Regions from separate parts of the Chryseobacterium lactis genome, predicted to be linked through region 2. Evidence: riboswitches for the same ligand, from Rfam matches in the RefSeq annotation. Region 2 holds a riboswitch; each other region holds the start of a gene.
What was found. Region 2 has a riboswitch for cobalamin ahead of EG342_RS24375 (TonB-dependent receptor plug domain-containing protein). Riboswitches for the same ligand answer to the same signal wherever they lie in the genome.
Positions count from the first base shown of each region.

Region 1: linked by a shared signal. The riboswitch ahead of EG342_RS13265 (T9SS type A sorting domain-containing protein) and the one ahead of EG342_RS24375 (TonB-dependent receptor plug domain-containing protein) in region 2 are both predicted to bind cobalamin.
Region 3: linked by a shared signal. The riboswitch ahead of EG342_RS23530 (acyl-CoA thioesterase) and the one ahead of EG342_RS24375 (TonB-dependent receptor plug domain-containing protein) in region 2 are both predicted to bind cobalamin.
Region 4: linked by a shared signal. The riboswitch ahead of metE (5-methyltetrahydropteroyltriglutamate--homocysteine S-methyltransferase) and the one ahead of EG342_RS24375 (TonB-dependent receptor plug domain-containing protein) in region 2 are both predicted to bind cobalamin.

Region 1 covers NZ_CP033924.1:2,967,500-2,970,714, forward strand. Annotated here, with positions in the region: gene clpP (ATP-dependent Clp endopeptidase proteolytic subunit ClpP) at 1-467, shown strand, start outside; gene EG342_RS13265 (T9SS type A sorting domain-containing protein) at 670-1,785, opposite strand; cobalamin riboswitch at 1,857-2,044, opposite strand; gene EG342_RS13270 (esterase-like activity of phytase family protein) at 2,301-3,215, shown strand, end outside.
Region 2 covers NZ_CP033924.1:5,462,313-5,465,527, reverse strand. Annotated here, with positions in the region: gene pafA (alkaline phosphatase PafA) at 1-980, shown strand, start outside; cobalamin riboswitch at 1,111-1,287, shown strand; gene EG342_RS24375 (TonB-dependent receptor plug domain-containing protein) at 1,321-3,159, shown strand; gene EG342_RS24370 (YncE family protein) at 3,176-3,215, shown strand, end outside.
Region 3 covers NZ_CP033924.1:5,279,786-5,283,000, forward strand. Annotated here, with positions in the region: gene EG342_RS23520 (serine hydrolase domain-containing protein) at 1-104, shown strand, start outside; gene EG342_RS23525 (hypothetical protein) at 149-949, shown strand; cobalamin riboswitch at 984-1,166, shown strand; gene EG342_RS23530 (acyl-CoA thioesterase) at 1,281-1,664, shown strand; gene EG342_RS23535 (HD domain-containing protein) at 1,773-2,363, opposite strand; gene EG342_RS23540 (XAC2610-related protein) at 2,368-3,060, opposite strand.
Region 4 covers NZ_CP033924.1:4,337,175-4,340,389, forward strand. Annotated here, with positions in the region: gene EG342_RS19325 (hypothetical protein) at 1-265, shown strand, start outside; gene EG342_RS19330 (Lrp/AsnC family transcriptional regulator) at 418-879, opposite strand; cobalamin riboswitch at 1,034-1,217, shown strand; gene metE (5-methyltetrahydropteroyltriglutamate--homocysteine S-methyltransferase) at 1,398-3,215, shown strand, end outside.

The DNA of each region.
Region 1 (3,215 bases), 2.5 Mb from region 2:
TCGTGACGGCTCAGCTTTTATTCTTAGAAAGTGCAGACCCGTCTAAAGATATTCAGATCTACATCAACTCTCCTGGAGGTAGCGTGTATGCAGGTCTTGGAATTTATGACACAATGCAGATCATTAAGCCGGATGTTGCGACAATCTGTACAGGTATGGCCGCTTCAATGGGAGCTGTATTATTGGTTGCCGGAGAAAAAGGAAAACGTTCTGCTCTTAAGCACTCAAGAGTAATGATTCACCAGCCGTCAGGAGGAGCACAAGGAGTTGCTTCTGATATGGAAATCAACCTGAGAGAAATGTTGAAATTAAAGCAGGAGCTTTATGAGATCATTGGTCACCATTCAGGACAAACATATGAGTGGGTTGAAAAATCTTCTGACAGAGACTACTGGATGACTTCTGAAGAAGCAAAAGGCTACGGAATGGTAGATGAGGTTTTACAGAGATCTACAGAGAAAAAATAATTGATTGTAAAATCATAAAAAAGAAACGCACCAATCCGGTGCGTTTCTTTTTGTATCAAACTGTCAGTTTCATTAGGAATTATCTACGGTCAATGTATCAGTCCTGTTATCTGCATCCCTCGAATTGAAGAGGTGAATGTTCCCCTCCTCCGGAGGGGTGGCAAAAATTCAAAGAATTTTTGACGGGGTGGTTAACCAATACTTATTTCTTTACAACCTTGTGAATACTAGAGTTTTTGGCTGTTTTAATCTCAACAAAATACACTCCTGAGTGTAAAGACTGAATATTAATTCTTGCAGTTTGGGAAGTCATTACTTTTTGTCCGGTAACCGAATAAATATTTACTTCTTTCAGGCTATCGGTAGTGTCGATTTGAATAAAATCACTGGCCGGATTTGGGTAAATATTAAAAACTTTTTTATTCACCGTTGAGGTACCAAGTGTTGCATCAATCGCTTCTGTAGGGATAAATGGTCTTCTTTGTCCAAAGCTTAAGCCCAGCCAGTCATTATTTCCCAACTGGATCTGCGAAAGATCAGCTTTCTGTTGCCAGCTTGAGAGGTCTTTCCCTTTGTACAGTTTCCAGCTTTCCGATCCGGAAGTATTTCCGGTAAAACTATTAAGTGACAGGTTAGAAATCTGACCATTTCCTTCGGTAAAACTGAAATAAGAACTTTGACTTTGAATGAGTTGCAGCGCCTGTTCTGCATTTATACTTCCGTTGTATTGAATTCCAAAGACAAAAGAATTGGCATTTCCGGTGGTAGTGTCAGTTCCAAAATCAATCACCACAAGACTTTTATTACTTCCGGTTCCAATCCAGTTAGTAATCTGCGATGATTTGTACCATTGAGAACTATAAGCTGCAACAGGTACAGATGGCGGAGTATTGATAACGGTATCATCAGATCCGTAAGTCACCCCATACCAGTTTCCATCAACTAGCGGAGTATAGCCAACACCATTATTCCAGGTCATATTTTCTGCGCCGGGTCCGGACCAGGTAATCCAATAATCATCGGTAGAAGGAGTGTGATCATTATAAGTAAGGCTAAAAAGGAAGCCGGTAGGAATGTCAACAGCCATTTTAGGTTCTGCCGTTACAATAGCATTGATCATGTCCTCCATGGTTAAATTGTTGGAGTCAAAACGATATCCCCAGGCATAAGATTCTGGAGTATTATTGTCATTAAAATCAGTGACAAAATAAGCTTTTTTAGAACCTGTTCCCACCCAAAAACGGATGTCATTTTCTGTAAATTGAGCCCATAAAAACTGCATGCAAAACAGTAAGAAAAAGAAATAGATTTTTCTCATGATATAATTAAATTAAAGTTTTATTCCCGAAACTTATTAAATGGAAAAGGACTAATATCCTCAATCCTCAAATTAAAAGTTTTTCCAAGGCAGGTCTCCTGGCTCGCATCCTATACTAAACCTTCCCGGGATTTTGGGCCAGTGGTATGATGTAACTATAGGTAAAACAGCTTACAGTTGCGGGTACAGCTCAAGAATTGATATTCTCACTTGATTCCCTATTAATGAACAATGTTCAACCTTAAAACGCCGCAAATATATCATATAAATTCCGGAACCGTTTTGTGAATTATTTCTCTTCTTCCCCGAATGTTCGGATCGTTGAGTACAGTTGAAATTTTTAATTTGACTGATTGTTAATGAATTGGAGTTAAATGCTTTATTTGTTATGTTAATTTTGAGTTTTTGTTGTTTATATTGAATTCATTTTGGAGATTCTATTGTTAAAATATAATTATCATTGTATTTAAGATCAGTTTACAATCAATTTATACTTTCGCGCCATAAAAGTTAATATGAAAAAACTACTATTACCGGCGCTGGTTATGACCGCATTATTCTCTTGTAATAAAGATGATGACAATGCAAATAACCAGGATATCAATTATTCGAAGCTTCCTCAGGAGTTTGCTTTTACAAAAATGGCAACCATCAATGGAGTAGATGTGATCAATGGCGGATTTGGTTCCGGTGCAGCGGCTCATCCATCCAGGAAAGGAGAGTTTTATGTCATTACCGACCGTGGCCCGAATACAGATTATCTGAACGGTAAAAAGTTTTTGACCCCCAATTTTACCCCAACAATTATGCATTTTAAAATTAATGCCGAAGGAAATATTGAGGTAATCAAATATATTAAACTTAAAAATCCATCCGGGCAACCAATTACTGGATTACCAAACCCTGTAGGAATGGGAAGTACCGGAGAAGTTGCTTATGATGCAACAGGAAATGTCTTGGGAACAGATAAATATGGATTGGACAGTGAAAGTATTGTGGCAGCTCCAGACGGTACTTTCTGGGTTTCTGATGAGTATGGTCCGCATATCGTTCATTACAGCGCTGAAGGCATAGAAATGGAAAGAATAAGTCCGGTTGGAGTAAATACAGGAACGAGAAAACTGCCTGCGGTTTTAGCAAAAAGAAGAGCCAACAGAGGAATGGAAGGACTTTGCTTAACACCGGATGGAAGAACGTTGGTAGGTACTATGCAATCCATGATGTATGTTCCCAATAAAACTGCCGCAAAGAATACAACTTTAACGAGAATTGTGACTTTCGATACGGTTACCGGCCAGACTAAGCAGTTTTTATACAAGCAGGATGGTGGTGCTTCGGATTCTGTCTGTGATATTACAGCTTTAAGCAATACCGAATTCTTAGTGATAGAAAGAGATGGAAACTTTGGATCTCAGGGAGGAATCAAGAAA
Region 2 (3,215 bases):
TACTTCCGATCAATCAGTATACGGAAAGTTCACCTGATAATTCTGCCTGGGAAGGATTACTGGGAAGTGCAAAAACCCCTACATTCCCTTACAGCAATTTAGCTCAGGATTATCAGACAAAAAAAGATAATATTCGTTACACTCCTTTTGGAAATACATTGACCTTGAAATTGGCGGAAGCTTCTGTAGAAGGTGAAAAACTGGGTGGAGATAATATTACGGATTTCTTAGCCATCAACCTGGCTTCCACAGATTATGCAGGACATAAATTCGGACCTAATTCTATTGAGGTAGAAGATGTGTATATCAGACTGGATCAGGATTTAGCAGAGTTTTTCAAATATCTTGATTCCAAAGTAGGAAAAGGGGAGTATACTGTTTTCCTTTCTGCTGACCACGGAGGAGCACATTCTGTAGGATTCCTTAAAGAGCATAAAATCACCACCGGTTTCTTTGGTGAAGGTGCAGAAAAAAATCTTAACCAAAAGCTGAAAGATAAGTTTGGAGCAGATAAATTAATCAATGCTATTGATAACTATCAGATATATTTTGACAGAAAAGTATTGGCAGATAGTAAACTGGAATTGGATGATGTAAGAAATTTTGCGGTAAAAGAACTGGAAAAAGATCCTACTGTTTTATATGCTGTTTCTGTAGATAAAGTGCAGGAGTCAAGTATTCCGGAGCCTATTAAACAAAGAATCATCAACGGAATCAACAGACAAAGAAGCGGAGATATTCAATTGATTTCTCACGACTCTATGCTTCCTCCATATTCTAAAACGGGAACAACACACAGCGTGTGGAATTCTTATGATTCACACATTCCGTTAATCTTTATGGGATGGGGAGTGCAGCACGGAGAAAGCAATAAAGCTTATCATATGACGGATATTGCACCTACGGTTTCTTCTTTATTGAAAATCCAGTTCCCAAGTGGAAATGTTGGAAATCCAATTACAGAAGTTATAGGTAAATAATTTAAAAAAGATATATACTTTATAATGGCTGCTTTCAGTATTGAAGGCAGCTTTTTTATTGTTACCGATCAGTAAATATCCGGAGTATGGCAAGCTATATTCTCCTTTTTGTCTAATACATTTAAAAAGCTATCTTTGCAAAAATTTTGGTTTCCAGGATATTGGAATGAAAAGGGAATCGGGTGTAACCCCCGGACTGTCCCCGCAACTGTAAATCGCAACAAAAGTTTCTGTAAAAAGCCACTGTCTGAAACGGGAAGGCACAGAAAGCGAAAGTCAGGAGACCTGCCAGAATCATAATCAAAAAAACATATTGCTTTCGGAGGAAAAGTAAAAGAGTATGGATATAAAAAGATCTTTAGTACTGCTTTTTTCATCGTATGGTTGTTTTCTTTTTGGACAGGAGAAGGCCATTGATACTATTTATATTTTCGACAGTCAGATGAATAAAGTAAAGCTTTTTCATCCTGTAAAGACCATTACGACTGAAGATGCCGAAAAAAACTCCACCAATCTTTCTGACCTGCTGAGATTTCAGTCACAACTCTATATTAAAGAAAACGGACGAGGTGCTGTTTCTTCTCCATCGTTCAGGGGGACCACGGCCCAGCAGACTGCTTTTGTCTGGAACGGGATCAATATAAATTCTATGTTTTTAGGGCAGGGAGATATCAATAATATTTCCTTATTTGGCTATGATCAGATCGGAATAAAAGCTGGAGGAGGAAGTGTAATTTATGGAAGTGGAGCCATCGGGGGAAGTATTCATTTGAATAATGATCTGAATTTTAACAAAGGATTTCATGGTTCTTTATTTTCAGAAGCAGCTTCTTTTAGTACCTATAATAACTTTGTTAAAGGGTCTTACAGTAATGATAAATTCAGCTTTAAGGCTTCCGGAAATTATTCAGCAAGTGAGAATAATTATAAGGTAGAAAACGAAGGGAAAACGTATACAAACGATAACGGACAGTATTATAATACCAATTTCAATATAGCTACAGCTTATAAAATTGCCCCTCATCATCAGATTTCATGGATTTCTGAATTCTTTAATGGAAGACAGCATTATCCTGTTTTTTTTGGAGATCTTGAAACGAAAACGAAGTATCATACTCAGAATATCCGAAGTCTTGTTTCCTGGGATTGGAATGAATCCAAATTCAGCAACTCATTCAAAGCCGCTTACACGGAAGAGAATTTCCAATATTTCAGCAATATTGACAAACCTTATACCAGTGGAGGAACCGGGAAAAACTATATCGTGAAAAATGATTTCAATTATTTCGTACATCCGAAATGGAATATCAATATCATCGCGGAATATCAGCTGAATAAAGGAAACGGAGAAGGAACTTCAATGGTGGGAGACGTTCACAGAAATATAGGTTCTGTTTCCGGATTATTAAGATACTTCACCACAAAAGATTTGCGTTTTGAGGCAGGAATAAAGAAGGATTTTGTGGAGGATATAAGTTCACCCGTTTTATTTTCTTTTTCAGGAAAATGGAATGCTGTAGATTGGTATCATGTAGGGTTGGATGTTTCCAGAAATTTCAAATTTTCAACATTCAATGACCTGTACTGGGGACAAGGTGGAAATAAAGATCTGAAGCCTGAAACATCCTATCAGTTTGAATGGAGAAACCAATTTATGGCAGGAGATTTTAAACTTTCTGTAATTCCGTACTATATGAATATCCGGGACATGATCAGATGGCTTCCGACACTTGCCGGATATTATGCAGCATTTAATACTGCAAAAGTAGAATCTTACGGGTTGGAGTCACAGTTGGGATACGAAAAAAAGTTTGGAAAACATATTTTGAAATCGAATCTGGGATATTCTTATACCAAATCTACAGATCTTAGTATTAAAAAACAGCTGATGTACGTACCTTATCACAAATTTACAGGAAGTATTGATTATCAATATGATTTTGTGAAAGTATATGTACAGGGAATGTTTAACGGACGTACCTATACAGATTCCAATGAAACAAAAGGTGCTGCACTTGATCCATATTTTGTAATGAATGCTGGTGCCGGTTTCACATTTTATAAAAATTATACGCTGGGCTTTAAGGTGAATAATATTTTTAATACAACTTATTACACGATGCTTTCTTATCCTTTACCACAAAGAAATTACAGTGTAAATCTCAATATCAACTTTTAAAATAAATTAATTAGATATGAATATCAGAAAAATTTTACCTCTTGCGTTTGCTTCTA
Region 3 (3,215 bases), 180 kb from region 2:
GGTTTCATTATTTGAACAATGATTTAAGTATCATTATTCTATCAAATACCAACGAGACCAACCTGGGTGATTACGCCGCAAAAATTGGAAAGACTATTCTTTAAATTCGTCCATTTAATTTATATATTTGGGAAATCAAAAATTTGTAATGATGATTTCTGTAAACAAAGCATTCTATTTATCCGCTTTCAGCATTTTTTCTTTGGCATTCGTTAAAGGTCAGAATAAAGTTCCTTTCGGTGTTGTAAAAGCTGAAGAAGGATACGCCAATGTACGCGTTCATAAGGATAACTACAGAAAAATTGTAGATAAAATCCGCATGCGTAAAGGGGATGTATTTGTTTACGTAAAACCCGCTCCCGGAGAAACGGAGTGGATCTGGATTAAATATCCTGAAAAACAGGATGAGGATAAACCCTTCGTAAGGTATGAAACCCTTGATAAGGAAGGAATGGTTAATAAAGAGCGTATTGCCTATATCGATCAGCTTCCGGCATACACGCCTTCGAAATCTAAAAACGGGAAATCAATGATATTCACAGATAATTCTGATCCTAAAGTCCCTACGGCCCAAAGAAGTAAAGTCGTTATCGATGTGTACCCTTCCAACGCCGGGTACCGTAAAAAGGAAAAAGATGCTGAAGGTAAAATCCTTACTATTGATAAAATAAAGCCCTGGGGAATCGGCAATGATCTTCCGGAAGGAATGACTGAAATTAAATCAATCAGAGTTCAGCAACCCGGACGAGGTTCCGTTTTTGTAAGAGAAGCTATCAAAAATATGTTCCAGCCTACGATGGATTTCAATAATGTAGCGGTAACTGCTCTGGACAACGACAATATCTTTCTTTATATGACCAATGGTTCGGGAGAATACAGATATACGACTCTTTGGACGATCAAAAAAGGAAGAGTGATCAGTCAGATTATTTATCATAATCCGGAATAATTTCATTATTTTTGCACCCGAAAAGTTTTACCACTTATTCATCACAGAAACTGGTTCTGCTTAACCGCAGATTAAAAGGGAATCGTGTGAAAATCACGGACTGTCGCGCAACTGTAAAGTAACTGAAGTCTTTTATAAAAAGATCCACTGTGCGAGGCATGGGAAGGAGATAAAAGATGTTACAAGTCAGGAGACCTGCCTTTTTCTTAAACAAGCAACTTTCGCGATCTGAAGTTATATTGATCTGATGGATGTTTCAGGGATTTCTAAGGTTCCTGTCATTATTCTGTTGTTTTAATAGATTTCATTTCGCTTTAATTAATAATGAAATATGACTACAGAAGAAAGAATTGAAGCATCCGAAACAAGAATCTTTAAAGCAGTTTTCCCGAACACAACCAATCATTATGATACTCTTTTCGGAGGTACAGCAATGCAGCTGATGGATGAAGTAGCCTTCATCACCGCTACCCGCTTTGCAAGAAAAAGAGTGGTAACGGTAAGCAGTGATAAAATCGATTTTAAAAAACCTATACCTGCAGGAACGATTGTTGAGTTGATCGGAAAAGTTTCTTACGTTGGAAAGACCAGTATGAAAGTAAACGTTGAGATCTTCACCGAACAGATGTACTCTTATGAAAGAGAAAAAGCCATTGTCGGGGATTTCACTTTTGTAGCGATTGACGAATTTAAAAAGCCAATCCAAATTCTATAATAAAAGTTTCGGGCGGCCTTTGGCCGCCCGAAACTATTTACTCAATACAGTTCTCACACGAAAGAAGCCGACTAAATAGTCGGCTCTATATATTATTTAAATTCTAAATTACTTCTGTACTTTCTCTGTTTCCAAACTTCTGCTCAATAGCAATTCAAAAGCCTCACCCATTTCATCTGATGCTCTGCTGATGGCATTTTCAAGCATATTTCTGATTTGTTTTTCGGTCACTCCGGCTTCTGTCCAGCTTTTTCCTGAAGTGTGAGAATTCAGGATGAAAGGCATAATTCTGTCGATAGAACATGCAAAAATAGCATCCGGTGTTTTTTCTTCTTCAAACTCAAGCCATAAATTAAAGAATTCCGTACGCAGTGGCTCATCCAGAATCCCGAAAATCTTTTGAGCAGAAATCTTTTCTCGCTCGAATTTTCCAACCATGGCTTTCTCATCAAATAAGAAAGTATCACCGGCTTCAATTTCCACCAGATCATGTATTGAAAGCATTCTTATTACTCTCAGTAAATCAATATCCGCACGGTTTTTCGCATATGGAAAAAGAATCTGAGCCAGGATAATAATCTGCCACGAGTGTTCTGCAGTGTTTTCTCTTCTGGAATCATCTGCATTATAATTTCTTCTCTGCACGTTCTTCAAAGCATCTACGGCCAGAATAAAATCGATCTCTTTCTGTATCTTCATTGTATTATCTATTATATTTATCTGCAGGATAAACTTTAGTTTTAGTCACCCATTTATTATTTATTTTCTCTTTGGTAATCACCTTTACACGACTTTCTTCCGTCATATCTTCCTCTTTCTCTAATACTGACTCTAATCCTTTATTCGGAACCACTTCATATTCTGTGGTAAAAATTCTGCAACAACCGGATTTTCCTGTAGAAATAAGACGCTTTCTCTTATAATCTACATTAAATAGTCCCAGCGCATTAGAAGCAAGATCTGTCAGTTCTTTACTTTTCACAAAAGCCATTCTTGTACTATTGAATACATAGACATCGTAGGAATCGCTTTGATAATTTCCGTTATTTCCGTTTCTTATCGCAATATCTTCCGTTCCATCGAAATTAAAGTCATCAATGATAACAGGACTTTGCTGCTCTGTCAATTGTATTAGCTTTCCGGATGTAGGTTTTTGATTTTCATTTAATTCTATAACCAGTTCTTCAGAAGTAAAAGTCTGAACCTTGGTGTTTTTATTGTCAAATAATTCTACTGTTCCTTTATCATGACACCTCCCATCGTAGCAATTTTCTACATTGATGATGACAGTATAGTTTTTAGAGGCATTTTTCACCTCAAATTTGTATTGTCCGAAACATAAAGGTCCCAATAAAACAAGAGTCGATAAACTCTTATATACATTAAATCTTTTCATAGTAATAGTAAAAATGGATTGATGTGTTAAAAAAATTTCATAACAAAAATACAAATCATACTATCGATTTCAAAATATAATTGATGAATAGGATCTCTCAGCATGATATAAAAGCTGTTTTTTCAAAAGGAAAGAAATGAATCTGCTGCTACAAT
Region 4 (3,215 bases), 1.1 Mb from region 2:
TAGAGAGAAGATGTTTACAGCATGGAAAAACTATATTGAATTGAAAAGCAAAAGCAATGCTGATCCGAAAGCAGTATTGGCAAGATTCAATGCAAAGCTGAATGATCCCCAAAAAGAAGACTACGCTTTAATCGACATGATCGGACTTAGTTTTCACAACTGTGCCAACAGTAGTTTCAGACAGAAACGTGAAGAGGAAGGAGTTGCTTACAAAGACTTCGACAAACTTTTTATTAAACTGAAAAGAACTTGCGATGAGCCATAAGATTTCTTGAAAATTGATTTTTTTTAAAAATATAATGACAGTATCCCCTTTGGATGCTGTTTTTTATTGATTTAAGTGATAAAAACTTCTGACTTTTCCCGGGAGAATTTATATTTTAACACTTGCTGAATTGCTATAAAAACTAAACTTTTTCATATCGTAACTCCGTGTGTATTCTTCACTTCAGCCATCACAAAGGTGCTGTGGGTACTTCCGATAGAATCTACTGATCCTAGCTTATTGAATACAAAATCCTGATAATGTTTCATATCCCGCACCTGAACTTTGAGTAAAAAATCAAAATCTCCGGAAATATTATAGCATTCGGCTACTTCTTCAATGAGGAGGATATCTTTTACAAATTGATTGCCTATCGCCCGGTCGTGGATTTTCAGTTTAATCTGACAAAACACAGTAAAGCCACGATTCAATTTCTCAGCTTCCAATACCGCTGCATAATGTTTGATATAGCCTTCCTGCTCCAACCTTTTAACCCGTTCAAAAACAGGAGATGGTGAGAGGTTGATTTCTTTGGCAAGCTCCTTTATCGTCAATTTAGCATTCTTTTGCAGGATTCTTAGCAGTTGAAGATCCTTTTCATCAAGTCTTTCCACAGGATATTATTCTTTTTAGCGTTGATTTTTTCAAAAATAAAGAATATTTATCTTTTAAAATAATTAAAAACAAAATTTTATCCTTAAGTTTTGAAATTACACCAATTAAACCACTCAATTATATATCTTTACACCCTATTTTGTTCTTTAAAATACTTCATCAAACGGAAGAGGTTTTACATAACGTAGATTAATAGGGAATCGTGTGAGAATCACGAGCTGTCGCGCAACTGTAAGTAACAACCAAAGGTTTTTATCCGTGTATATCCACTGCCAGAGCGGGAAGGATGATAAAAACCGTTACAAGCCAGGAGACCTGCCTGTTCTGAATTGACAATGCTTTCGCGATTTGAAGCTTTGGGTCATACAGATGATACTTTTTGAACGTGTCCCGACGTTAACGGAAAAACTACGTCCTTATTGTATCTCTCTGATTTCCTTTCTTCTTTCTCCAAAAGTATTGTGAAGCATCCAAAGAGCTTTTAAAATCATAAGTTTAATTTAAAAGTGTAAAAGAAATGCAAACACACCTTCTTGGCTATCCGCGAATTGGTAGCAACAGAGAACTAAAAAAAGCCTGTGAACAATATTGGGCAGGCAAAACATCAATTGATCAGCTTCTGGAAACCGGAAATGCAATCAGCCATCAAAACTGGAAACTTCAGCACGATGCAGGAATAGACCTTATCCCTTGTAATGATTTTTCCTATTATGATCAGGTATTGGATATGACTTTAACAATAGGAGCTATTCCCGAGCGTTATCAGGAAATAGCTTCTGATGAGTCCCGGTCTGAGCTTGACCTTTATTTTGCAATGGCGAGAGGATATCAGAAAAACGGATTAGATATTACAGCGATGGAAATGACCAAATGGTTTGATACCAACTACCATTACATCGTTCCTGAGTTTCAAAAAAATCAGTCATTTAAATTATTTTCAAACAAAATCATCAATGAATTCATTAGTGCCAAACAGGCAGGAATTAATGCAAAACCGGTTATCATTGGTTTGATTACTTATCTTCTTTTAGGAAAAGAAAAAGAGGAGAATTTTGATAAACTGGACCTGGTTTCAAACCTGCTGCCTGTTTATATTCAAATCCTGACAGAGCTTGAAAATCAAGGGGCAGAATATATCCAGTTTGATGAACCATTCCTTGCGTTAGATCTTGATAATAAAGCAAAAGAAGCCTATGAATTGGTTTACAACGAGATCAGAAAACAATTTCCAAATCTTAAAATTATTGTAGCGACTTATTTCGAAGGATTAAAAGACAACACCTCTCTTGCAGTACATCTTCCTGTTGATGTATTACATATTGATCTTGTACGAAACCCGGAACAGCTTGAAGAAATTCTACCATTGCTTCCCAGATCATTAAGTCTTTCTCTGGGCATTGTAGATGGAAGAAACATCTGGAAAAATGATTTTGAAAAATCGTTGCAGTTGGTTAAAAAGGTAATCCATGAAATTGGAACAGAAAGGATATTGATTGCTCCTTCATGTTCATTGCTTCACTCTCCTTTTGATCTTGATTCTGAAAAAGATGAGGCTATTTTATCTCCTGAAATTAAAGAATGGTTAGCTTTTGCCAAACAGAAAGTTCATGAAGTTGTTGCTTTAAAAAAATTGGCAAACAATCCTGATTATCATGCTTTACAACTGTTGGCAGAAAATAAAAAGGCCATAGAAACCCGTAAAGTTTCAACTTTAATTCACAATCAGGAAGTAAAAAACCGTATTGCTATAATCACTGAGGATGATGCGCAAAGGAGAAATCCATTTAATGTAAGAAAAGAAATTCAGCAGAAAGAATTGCAACTTCCTTTATTCCCGACCACAACGATCGGTTCATTTCCTCAAACCAAGGAAGTGAGAAGTTGGAGAGCCCAATTCAAAAAAGGAGAACTTACTGCAGAACAATATGATACTTTATTGAAACAGGAAACGGAAAGGACCATCCACTGGCAGGAAGAGATCGGAATTGATGTACTGGTTCATGGAGAATTTGAACGTAATGATATGGTTGAATATTTTGGCGAACAGCTTTCCGGATTTGCCTTTACCCAAAACGGATGGGTTCAGAGCTATGGAAGCCGTTGTGTAAAACCACCTGTCATTTACGGTGATGTACACCGCCCCCATCCTATGACGGTGTATTGGTCAGAATATGCTCAATCGGTGACAAAAAAATGGGTAAAAGGAATGTTAACCGGCCCTGTAACTATTCTTCAATGGTCTTTTGTACGGGATGATCAGCCTCGCTCATCAACGTGTAAACAAATTGCTCTCGCCATTCGTGATGAGGTGAATGACCTTGAAAAAGCAGGGATC